DNA from 3 places in the Peribacillus sp. TH16 genome. Region 1 is predicted to be linked to each of the others. Evidence: riboswitches for the same ligand, from Rfam matches in the RefSeq annotation. Region 1 holds a riboswitch; each other region holds the start of a gene.
What was found. A riboswitch is a leader RNA that binds a small molecule or an ion and turns the genes downstream of it on or off. The one in region 1 is predicted to bind lysine.
Positions count from the first base shown of each region.

Region 2: linked by a shared signal. The riboswitch ahead of JFV29_RS20630 (aspartate kinase) and the one ahead of dapA (4-hydroxy-tetrahydrodipicolinate synthase) in region 1 are both predicted to bind lysine.
Region 3: linked by a shared signal. The riboswitch ahead of JFV29_RS25935 (amino acid permease) and the one ahead of dapA (4-hydroxy-tetrahydrodipicolinate synthase) in region 1 are both predicted to bind lysine.

Region 1 covers NZ_JAEKEM010000003.1:363,733-367,021, reverse strand. Annotated here, with positions in the region: gene JFV29_RS13050 (VOC family protein) at 236-625, opposite strand; gene dapA (4-hydroxy-tetrahydrodipicolinate synthase) at 1,016-1,900, opposite strand; lysine riboswitch at 2,039-2,217, opposite strand; gene JFV29_RS13040 (NUDIX hydrolase) at 2,836-3,246, shown strand.
Region 2 covers NZ_JAEKEM010000009.1:1,359,657-1,362,945, reverse strand. Annotated here, with positions in the region: gene uvrC (excinuclease ABC subunit UvrC) at 35-1,807, shown strand; lysine riboswitch at 1,869-2,045, shown strand; gene JFV29_RS20630 (aspartate kinase) at 2,136-3,289, shown strand, end outside.
Region 3 covers NZ_JAEKEM010000009.1:2,443,991-2,447,279, forward strand. Annotated here, with positions in the region: gene JFV29_RS25930 (LacI family DNA-binding transcriptional regulator) at 1-708, shown strand, start outside; lysine riboswitch at 988-1,168, shown strand; gene JFV29_RS25935 (amino acid permease) at 1,265-2,716, shown strand; partial or broken gene JFV29_RS25940 (helix-turn-helix domain-containing protein) at 2,920-3,272, shown strand.

The DNA of each region.
Region 1 (3,289 bases):
TAATCTGTTAATCTTCAAACAATTCATCCATCAAGTCATTGATTTCTTTTCTTACTTTTCAGTGCCTTCTTTGGATCTGGTAATCTTATCACCATCAATAATCAGTATATCCCCAACCTTCTATATATTTTCGGTTTATGAAATTTGTCTACTCCTTAGATGTGAAGGGCTTTTAATATAATAAGGGTCACAGAAATGATCAAACTTTACTTATTTCATCTCATATTAAGTATCTTTAATCTTTTGCTCGTTCTACCAATTGTAGCAATTCACCATTAGGTCCATTGAATAAAATCATACGTCCACATTCAAGTGTTGGTTGTGGTTGAGGGGATAAAAATTCAATTCCTTTATTCCGGTAATGGTTAATTGCTATATTAATATCTTCTACTGTAAAAGAAAGGTGGTTAACGATTCCACTTTTGTTATACTTACCAATAGGTTCAATGTCTTTGATTAGTTCAATTTCCATACTAGGCTGTTCTTCCAAGTACAAAAATGCCATCTCTCTTGTTTTTGAAGATCCTCGAAGGCGAACCTTAAACCCAAACATATCTGAGTAGTATTGAATAGTATGATCCATATTAGTAACAATAATAGCTATATGTTCCATTTTTTTTATCATTTGTATTCTTCCTTTCAACATAAATAATAAATTTAAATAAATATACACCAACTTAGTAAACATTTATTTTGGTTTATCAAAGAATTAATGCGTTTACTATTTTTATTTATCTATCTATCATCTGTAAAAAGATAAAAACGAAGTGAAAGAAAAGGTAATTATGGAACTTAAGACCCGTTAGTAAAAAAATTAAAGGTAAGGTTTTTTCAACCTTACCCCTTAAAGATTGTCTTCCTATGGTGCAATATCTTCTAGAACCTTTTCACTAGTTTCAATCATTCGATATGCTATAAACGTACGGATGGCAGCTACGCAAGCAAAAAGAACAAAGACAGAATTAAGACCTTTAGCGCCAGTCTCGCTGAATGAATCATTATTTTATTTATTCAACTAAACAGCTTCTACGTTACTAGGTTGTAGAGCTATTTGTAGTGCTATTTTTTCTTCATTGTTTAAAGGGACCAATGGTAAGCGGACACCTCCAACATTTAATCCTCGCATATTTAATGCCGATTTTACCGGTGATGGGTTTGATGCAGCAAATAATGCTTTCATAATTGGAAGAAGGTTACGATGTGTAGAAGCAGCACCATGGACATCACCATTTTTAAAGCTATTGATCATTTCTTGCATTTCATTACCAATGATGTGTGAAGAAACCGAAACAATGCCTGTTCCACCGATAGCTAAAACAGGTAATGTTAACCCATCATCGCCGCTGTACAACGTAAAATCACTAGAGGATTTGCTTATGATTTGTGCCATGGCATCTAAGTCACCACTTGCTTCTTTTACTGCGACAATATTGTTAATCTTTGAGAGACTAACAATCGTCTCTACTGACATGTTTACAACACTTCGTCCTGGAATATTATAAAGCATTACCGGTAATGATGTTGATTGGGCAATCGCATTAAAGTGCTGAAATAATCCTTCTTGAGACGGCTTGTTATAGTATGGGGTGACGAGCATAATTCCATCGACTCCTGCTGCCTCTGCTTGTCTTGTTAAGCTAATCGAAGCTTTCGTGTTATTTGAGCCAGTTCCAGCTATAACTGGAACTCTTCCATCGACAACTTCCCCAACAAATTTGAATAAATCTACTTTTTCTTCTGCTGTTAATGTAGGCGACTCTCCAGTTGTACCAGCTATAACTAATCCATCAGAACCATTAGCAATTAAATAATTTACTAAAGTTCTCGTAGCATTAAAATCAACCTCATTATTATGATTAAACGGGGTAACCATTGCGGTTAAAACTTGGCCAAAATTCATAACTTCACACCCTTTAGTATAATTTTTTAAAAAAATTCAGAGGTGGTCAGGGCCATTCAGGAGTAAACGCAAAAAAGCAACAACGAGGATTCGCTGCTGCAGTAGAAACAATATTTAATAAAAAAAAATCGTTTCGGCGCGTAAGATAGCCCTCCATATAGTTTCCTATATGACAGTTCTGTATTTATTCAATAGCAGAACCAGCTTCAAGAACATGAGATTCTTTCCGCTTCGGCAAATTCCCCTTTCCACAATAGTCATAGGATCTCATTCTCCTCAAAATGTGTACTAATGGTCTTTGCTCCTCTATCCTCACTTCAAAAAGTATGAAGTAAGAAAATATTTAATTGACTGTAATATAACAGGAAATCCTTTCTATTGCAAGGCCAATTTAGAAATATTTTTTTAAGAATACATGGATAATCGATGGAAATGGCTAAGGTATTGGGGTGGATTCATCTATTATGTAAACTCAACAGATTAATAGTTTTATAAAACAAACTGTTTGAAAAGTTTTTCACCCTTTTATAGTCAGTTTTTACAATTGATATATCTTATAGAAGGAATTAGTATTTATCTTATGAATACCAAGAATAATGATCAAGGAGGGGGCACAACATGACTAATACAAAACTAACAAAGGAAAGAAAAGATATGAAAATCCGTGAAGTTTGGGAAGCAAGAAAACGAATCGCTTCAATTGTAAGTAGAACTCCATTGATTCTTTAAGCTGTATTGTGTAATCGGGCAACTTTACCAAAGAGTAAACGCTATCCAAAATGAGATTGAACTGATTTATAATTTGTTTGAGTTAGTTGTCCAATGGATCACTAAAAGGTGTTCAATGACAATAAAGATAATTAATTACAAATAAAGATGTTTAATTTACAATAGACTTGTTTAACTCTTAACTAATAAGAAAAGGAGTATTGAATTTGAATCGTGTTGATGTTGTGTACACACTTTTGTTTAACGAGGATACCAATAAGATTTTAGTGGTACTAAATAAAAAAAATAACACTTGGTCCTTACCAGGAGGAGCAGTTGAAGCAAATGAGACTCTAAAAGAAGCAGCCATCAGAGAAGTTAAAGAAGAAACGGGCTATGATGTGCAGGTAAACGATATTATTGCATTAAATGAAGCATTTATAAATGAAGATCATGTATATTTTATTATGTTTGAAGGGCAAGTTCTAAAATCACCTGAACAAATTCCAAAGGAAAAAAACATTTTAAGAGTTGAATGGGTAAATTTAGAGGAAGCAGATAGACTAATGCCTTATTATCCAGAAGGAGTATCCAAACTAATTAGCAACTCCAGAGCAGGATATACATTCCAAAAATAATTAAAATACAATGGTATTAGGGCTAAATTGCTTGAGGGGTGTC
Region 2 (3,289 bases), on a different contig from region 1:
TAATTGTAAAAAGGGAGAACAGGAGGCTGAATGTATGAACCAACAAATAAAGAATAAACTTGCCCTTCTTCCCGATCAACCAGGTTGTTATTTAATGAAGGATCGTCAGGGAACGATCATTTATGTAGGAAAAGCGAAAGTATTAAAAAACCGTGTGCGCTCTTATTTCACCGGTTCCCATGATGGGAAAACGTTACGACTCGTTAATGAGATAGACGATTTTGAATACATCGTTACCTCGTCAAATATTGAGGCTCTCATTTTAGAGTTAAACTTAATCAAAAAACATGATCCAAAATATAATATCATGCTGAAGGATGACAAGACGTATCCATTCATCAAGTTGACTGCTGAACGGCATCCGCGTCTAATCATTACGAGAAAAGTCAAAAAAGATAAAGGTAAATATTTCGGTCCGTATCCGAATGCCTTTGCGGCCAATGAAACGAAAAAATTACTCGACCGCATCTATCCTCTTAGAAAATGCAATACCCTACCGGATCGCGTTTGTCTCTATTACCACCTCGGGCAGTGCCTGGCTCCATGTGTGTATGATGTAGAGGAACAGGAATATAAAAAAATGGTGGATGATATCAACCGATTTTTAAACGGCGGCCATACTGAGATAAAAAAAGAACTGACAGAAAAAATGTTAGAGGCATCAGAAGAGCTTGATTTCGAAAGGGCAAAGGAGTTCCGTGACAAAATTGCCCACATCGATATCACGATGGAGAAGCAAAAAATGATGACGACTGATTTTATCGACCGTGATGTATTTGGCTATGCCTATGATAAAGGCTGGATGTGTGTTCAGGTATTTTTTGTGCGACAAGGGAAATTGATAGAAAGGGATGTTTCCCTGTTTCCAGTGTATGATGAACCGGATCAGGAACTTCTTACATTCCTAGGTCAGTTTTACGAGATTACCAATCACTTTAAACCAAAGGAAATTTTGCTGCCAGAGTCAGTAGATGCGGAAATGGCTGAAGGGCTGCTTGGCGTGAAGACGATTCATCCAAAACGGGGATCGAAAAAGGATATGCTTAAATTGGCGAATAAAAATGCTGCCATAGCCCTTCAGGAAAAGTTTTCTTTGATTGAACGGGATGAAGCAAGAACGATCAATGCGGTGGAAAATCTTGGGGTGCAATTAGGCATCTATACCCCGCATCGGATCGAGGCTTTTGATAACTCGAACATTCAGGGCAGTGATCCGGTTTCCGCTTTAGTTGTGTTTATTGACGGTAAGCCGGAAAAAAGAGAGTATCGCAAATATAAAATCAAAACTGTCCAGGGACCCGATGACTATGAATCGATGCGTGAAGTTGTACGCAGAAGATATTCACGAGTTTTAAAAGAAGGGCTGCCACTTCCGGATTTAATCATTATTGATGGTGGAAAGGGTCATGTGGAGGCTGTTCGAGATATTTTAGAAAATGAACTGGGTCTTGATATTCCGCTTTCTGGTCTCATTAAGGATGAAAAGCACAGAACATCGCAATTGATGATTGGCAATCCGCTGGAACTGGTACCGCTTGATTCGCGTAGCCAGGAATTTTATCTGTTGCAAAGAATTCAGGACGAAGTGCATCGGTTTGCGATTACGTTTCATCGCCAGCTACGCGGGAAAAATGCGGTTCACTCGCAGCTTGATGATATACCTGGAGTCGGAGAAAAACGAAGAAAGCAATTGTTAAGGCATTTTGGTTCATTGAAAAAAATTAAAGAGGCATCGGTAGAACAAATTATAGAGGCAGGCATGCCAAAAGGAGTAGCTGAAGGAATCGTTAGAAAATTGCAAGAATAATCTTGCTACCTACATTTCTCTATGCTATGATAAGAAGGAATTTTCAACTAGACAACTTAAAAGTGCTGATAGAGGTGCGGAATTCAAGAGTAAAAACCTGGAGAAGTATGAGCTTCGATGAAAGGTTTTGAAAGGGGATAACGCCGAAGGAGGACAAGACTCATGCCTTGTTTTTCTGGTCTGACATTTAATAAATGGCGGATTGTCAGGGGGTATACCCTGGAGAGCTATCTCACTGTGTTTACTGTATTAAATACGTGATCACAGCAATGAGATATTTCTCATTGCTTTTTTTATTGCCTAAAAAAGATAAAGAGGGTGCATTAGGATGGCATTAATCGTTCAAAAATTTGGCGGGACATCCGTCGGTAGTGTCGAGAAAATCAAAAATGTTGCCAATCGAGTAATCGAGGAAGCAGAGAATGGGAATGAGGTAGTTGTCGTTGTTTCAGCTATGGGGAAAACAACAGATGAATTAGTTTACATGGCTCAAGATATTTCCAAAAATCCAAGCAAGAGGGAAATGGATATGTTATTGACGACTGGAGAGCAGGTCACGATTTCCCTGTTAACGATGGCTTTAATTGAAGCGGGGCGTGAAGCTATTTCTTTCACCGGCTGGCAGGCTGGCATGCAAACAGAATCCGTTCATGGGAATGCCCGGATTTTAAACATTGATGCTTCGAGAATTCAAGCTCAGCTTCAGGCAAAGAAAATTGTGGTCGTTGCAGGTTTCCAAGGGAATGATGCAAATGGAGAAATCACGACACTAGGGCGGGGCGGGTCTGATACGACTGCAGTGGCTATTGCTGCAGCATTAAATGCGGACCGATGTGATATTTATACCGATGTAACGGGTGTATTTACAACAGACCCACGTTACATAAAAGATGCTCGAAAACTGCAATCTATTTCTTACGATGAAATGCTAGAACTTGCCAATCTAGGGGCGGGTGTCCTTCATCCAAGAGCTGTTGAGTATGCGAAAAACCACCAGATTCCGCTTGAAGTCCGTTCGAGTATGGAGAAAGAAGCAGGAACTACCATTGAGGAGGAAGCAACTATGGAAGAAAATTTAATTGTACGCGGTATTGCTTTTGAAGACAGTATTACAAGGGTCACAGTGAATGGTTTGCCCCGATCACTAGGATCATTATCCACAATTTTCATGACACTTGCAAAAAACCGAATAAACGTTGACATTATTATCCAAAGCATGACAGCAGAGGATACAACAAACCTTTCTTTCTCCATAAAAAGTGAAGATACGGAAGCTGTTTTAAACGTGCTAGAAAAAAATAAAGACCAATTGGCATTCGATAGAATAGAAACGGAGGGCGGATTGGCCAAAGTGTCTATCGTCGGTTCAGGAATGGTATCTAATCCGGGAGTGGCTGCCGAAATGTTTGAAGTGATGGCTAACACAGGTATTCAAGTGAAAATGGTCAGCACATCTGAAATTAAAGTCTCAACTGTCGTCAA
Region 3 (3,289 bases), on a different contig from region 1:
AATGCTATCGGCTATCATATAGTCATCTTTCAAACACAATATGAAAGAGAAAAAGAAATTCAGGCATTGAATATGTTACAAATGAAGCAACTCGATGGCATTATCGTTTGTTCAAGAATTTCAGAAATGAAAGTCCTCTTGGACTATCAAAAATATGGACCAATTATCTTATGTGAAGATACAGCCCAGGCTGAATTATCGTCCATAAGCATTGATCACTATGCCGCTTTTTCCTCTGCACTTGAATACGTGGTTGCTAAAGGATATAAGAAAATTGGATACAGCCTCGGGCGAAAAAAGAGCAGAAACAGCTCCCTTCGTACAAAGGCGTTTAACGATATTATGAATAAGTATCATCTTTTAAATAAAAAAGAATGGCTGTTTGAAGGCAGTTATCACATCAAAGATGGTGAAAAATTGTTCCAAGATTGGAATTCTATGATAGATAAACCAGAGGCTATCATCATTACTAATGATGACAGCGCGTCCGGATTCATTCTTACTGCCAACAAATTCGGAATGAAAGTACCAGAAGACGTGGCCATTCTAGGTTTTAATAATGATAGCCTCAGTGAGATGCTCGATATCACAACCGTTTCCTTACCGCTTGATTGGATTGGCAAAATGGCTGTTGATCTATTTGAAAATCCTGAAGTTATCAGACATGTAAAATTAGATTATACTCTTATGAAACGAAAAACTATTTGAATTATCTTAATTATCCAAATAAAAGATGTTTAAATGACAAACATTTAAACACCAAATTCAAGTGATACATTTAAAAACTAGGAAAAAATAACCTTGAAAAATAATCATTGCGCTATCTATAAGATTATTTTATAATTTTAATATAGTAAAGTTTACTCAATGACCTGCTGACATAGAAGTAATTGTTTGAACTTTATATTGAAATCGTATAGGTTGACTAGAAGTTGACGCAACGATTTATATATTTAGTATAAGAAAATTGAATACTTCCTCATTTACCGATGAGTTAGAGGCTGCGGCTTATAAAAGTAGTACGGACGAGATTCAGGAAAATTGACGACTCCGTTTGAAAGGATAAGTTGCCGAAGTTTAGATATGGTCCTTGTATATCTAGGCTGGCGGTGTTACCGAATAGGAACACCACTGTCACGTTTTATTAACGTGGGGAGCTATCTTCGGAAGGATAAACGGGTTTATTATAAACAGCCGTCGATCTTTTTCGACTGCTGTTTTTTTATATATCGTTCCCTTCCAATAAAAAGGAGTGTAACATCAATTGTCAAATTCACAAACAACATCAAATCCCACTGAGTTGAAAAGGAGCCTGAAAGCACGTCACTTAATGATGATTTCATTAGGTGGAACGATTGGAACAGGTTTATTTTTAGCAAGTGGCGGTGCCATCCATACCGCTGGGCCTGGAGGTGCTTTGGCAGCATACGCAGCCATTGGCTTCATGGTTTATTACTTAATGACAAGTCTTGCAGAAATGGCAGCATTCATGCCAGTAGCCGGTTCGTTCCGTGTCTACGCATCCAAATTCGTCGACCCATCTTTCGGCTTCGCGATTGGCTGGAACTATTGGTATAACTGGGCCATCACAATTGCAGCTGAACTGGCTGCCGTTGTCCTAATTATGAAATTCTGGTTCCCGGACAGCTCGTCCATTATCTGGAGTGCCGTTGCGTTAATTATTATGTTTCTTTTTAACTATATGTCTGTTAAAGGATTTGGCGAAGCTGAATTCTGGTTTGCTTTAATCAAGATCGTGACCGTTATCATCTTCTTAATCACTGGATTTCTAATGATTTTCGGAATCCTGGGGGGAAATGACCCAATTGGTTTTTCTAATTTCACCATGGGAGAAGGTCCATTTAATGGAGGCTTCTTCACAATTCTAGGAGTATTCATGGCAGCAGGTTTCTCTTTCCAAGGAACAGAATTACTTGGAGTTACAGCCGGCGAAAGTGAGAATCCGGAGAAAAATATCCCTAAAGCGATCAAGTCCGTTTTTTGGCGCATCCTTTTATTCTATATCCTTGCGATTTTTGTAATTGGAATGATTATTCCGTTCACAGATGCACGTTTATTAAGCGAAGATGTTGCCGTCAGTCCATTTACACTTGTATTTGAACGCGCAGGTCTTGCGTTTGCGGCATCGGTCATGAACGCAGTTATATTGTCATCTGTGCTCTCTGCTGGTAACTCCGGCATGTATGCTTCAACTCGTATGCTATGGGATTTGGCCCGCGACGGAAAAGCTCCGAAATTCCTTGGCAAGCTCGATAAAAGAGGGGTACCAGTGAATGCTCTTATCGCGACTTCTTTAGTTGGTTGCCTCGCTTTCTTAGCTTCATTTTTCGGTGACGGTGTAGTTTATATTTGGTTATTAAATGCTTCAGGTATGGCTGGATTTGTCACATGGGTTGGAATTGCGATTGCTCACTATCGATTCCGCAAAGCCTATGTAGCTCAAGGTCTTGATTTGAATGCTTTACCATACCTTGCTAAAGGATTCCCAACTGGACCGATCTTCGCGCTCGTCCTATGTATTTTCATTATCATTGGACAAGGCTACCAAGCTTTCAGCAGCAGCGGGATTGATTGGAATTCCATGTTTGTTTCTTACATTGGCCTGATCTTATTCTTCGCCCTATGGTTCGGCTATAAAATTAAGTATAAAACTAAAATCATCCCACTTGAGGAATGTGATTTTAAAGTAAAATAAGCGTTTTAAAAGGACCTGATTTCTTCTTCAAGAGGAATCAGGTCCTTTTTTTATCATTTCCCACCAGAAGACTCCCTCTTCAAGCGTGTGAAGGGCGAGAGCCCAACGGTAAGGAGAGATGAATGGCGGTTGGCATAAGCCAAAGTAATCTTTTGGCAAACATACGTTCTGTGGTTAATAATAACTATAAGGGGGTGAAACCAATGGTCGTAAACAAAGCTTATAAATTTCGAATCTATCCAACTAAAGAACAACTAGCTCTAATCAATAAAACGATCGGCTGCTCCCGTTTTGTCTATAACTTCTTTCTAGGCAAACAAAAGGAGAAAGATGCCTACTGGTATATTTGTGAAGAAATGAAGCAGAACAGCCAATTATCCTCTAATGAATGGAAAGGTTCTTTTCTGAATAAATACGCAACAATCAAAGAACTTCCAGCTTAAAGAAAGAGTATTCTTTCCTGAAAGAAGTAGACAGTATTACCTTACAGAAATCGGTGGAAAATTTAGCAGATTCCTATAGTCGATATTATAAAAAGCAAAACAAGTCACCACGATCGAGATATTAACGCAG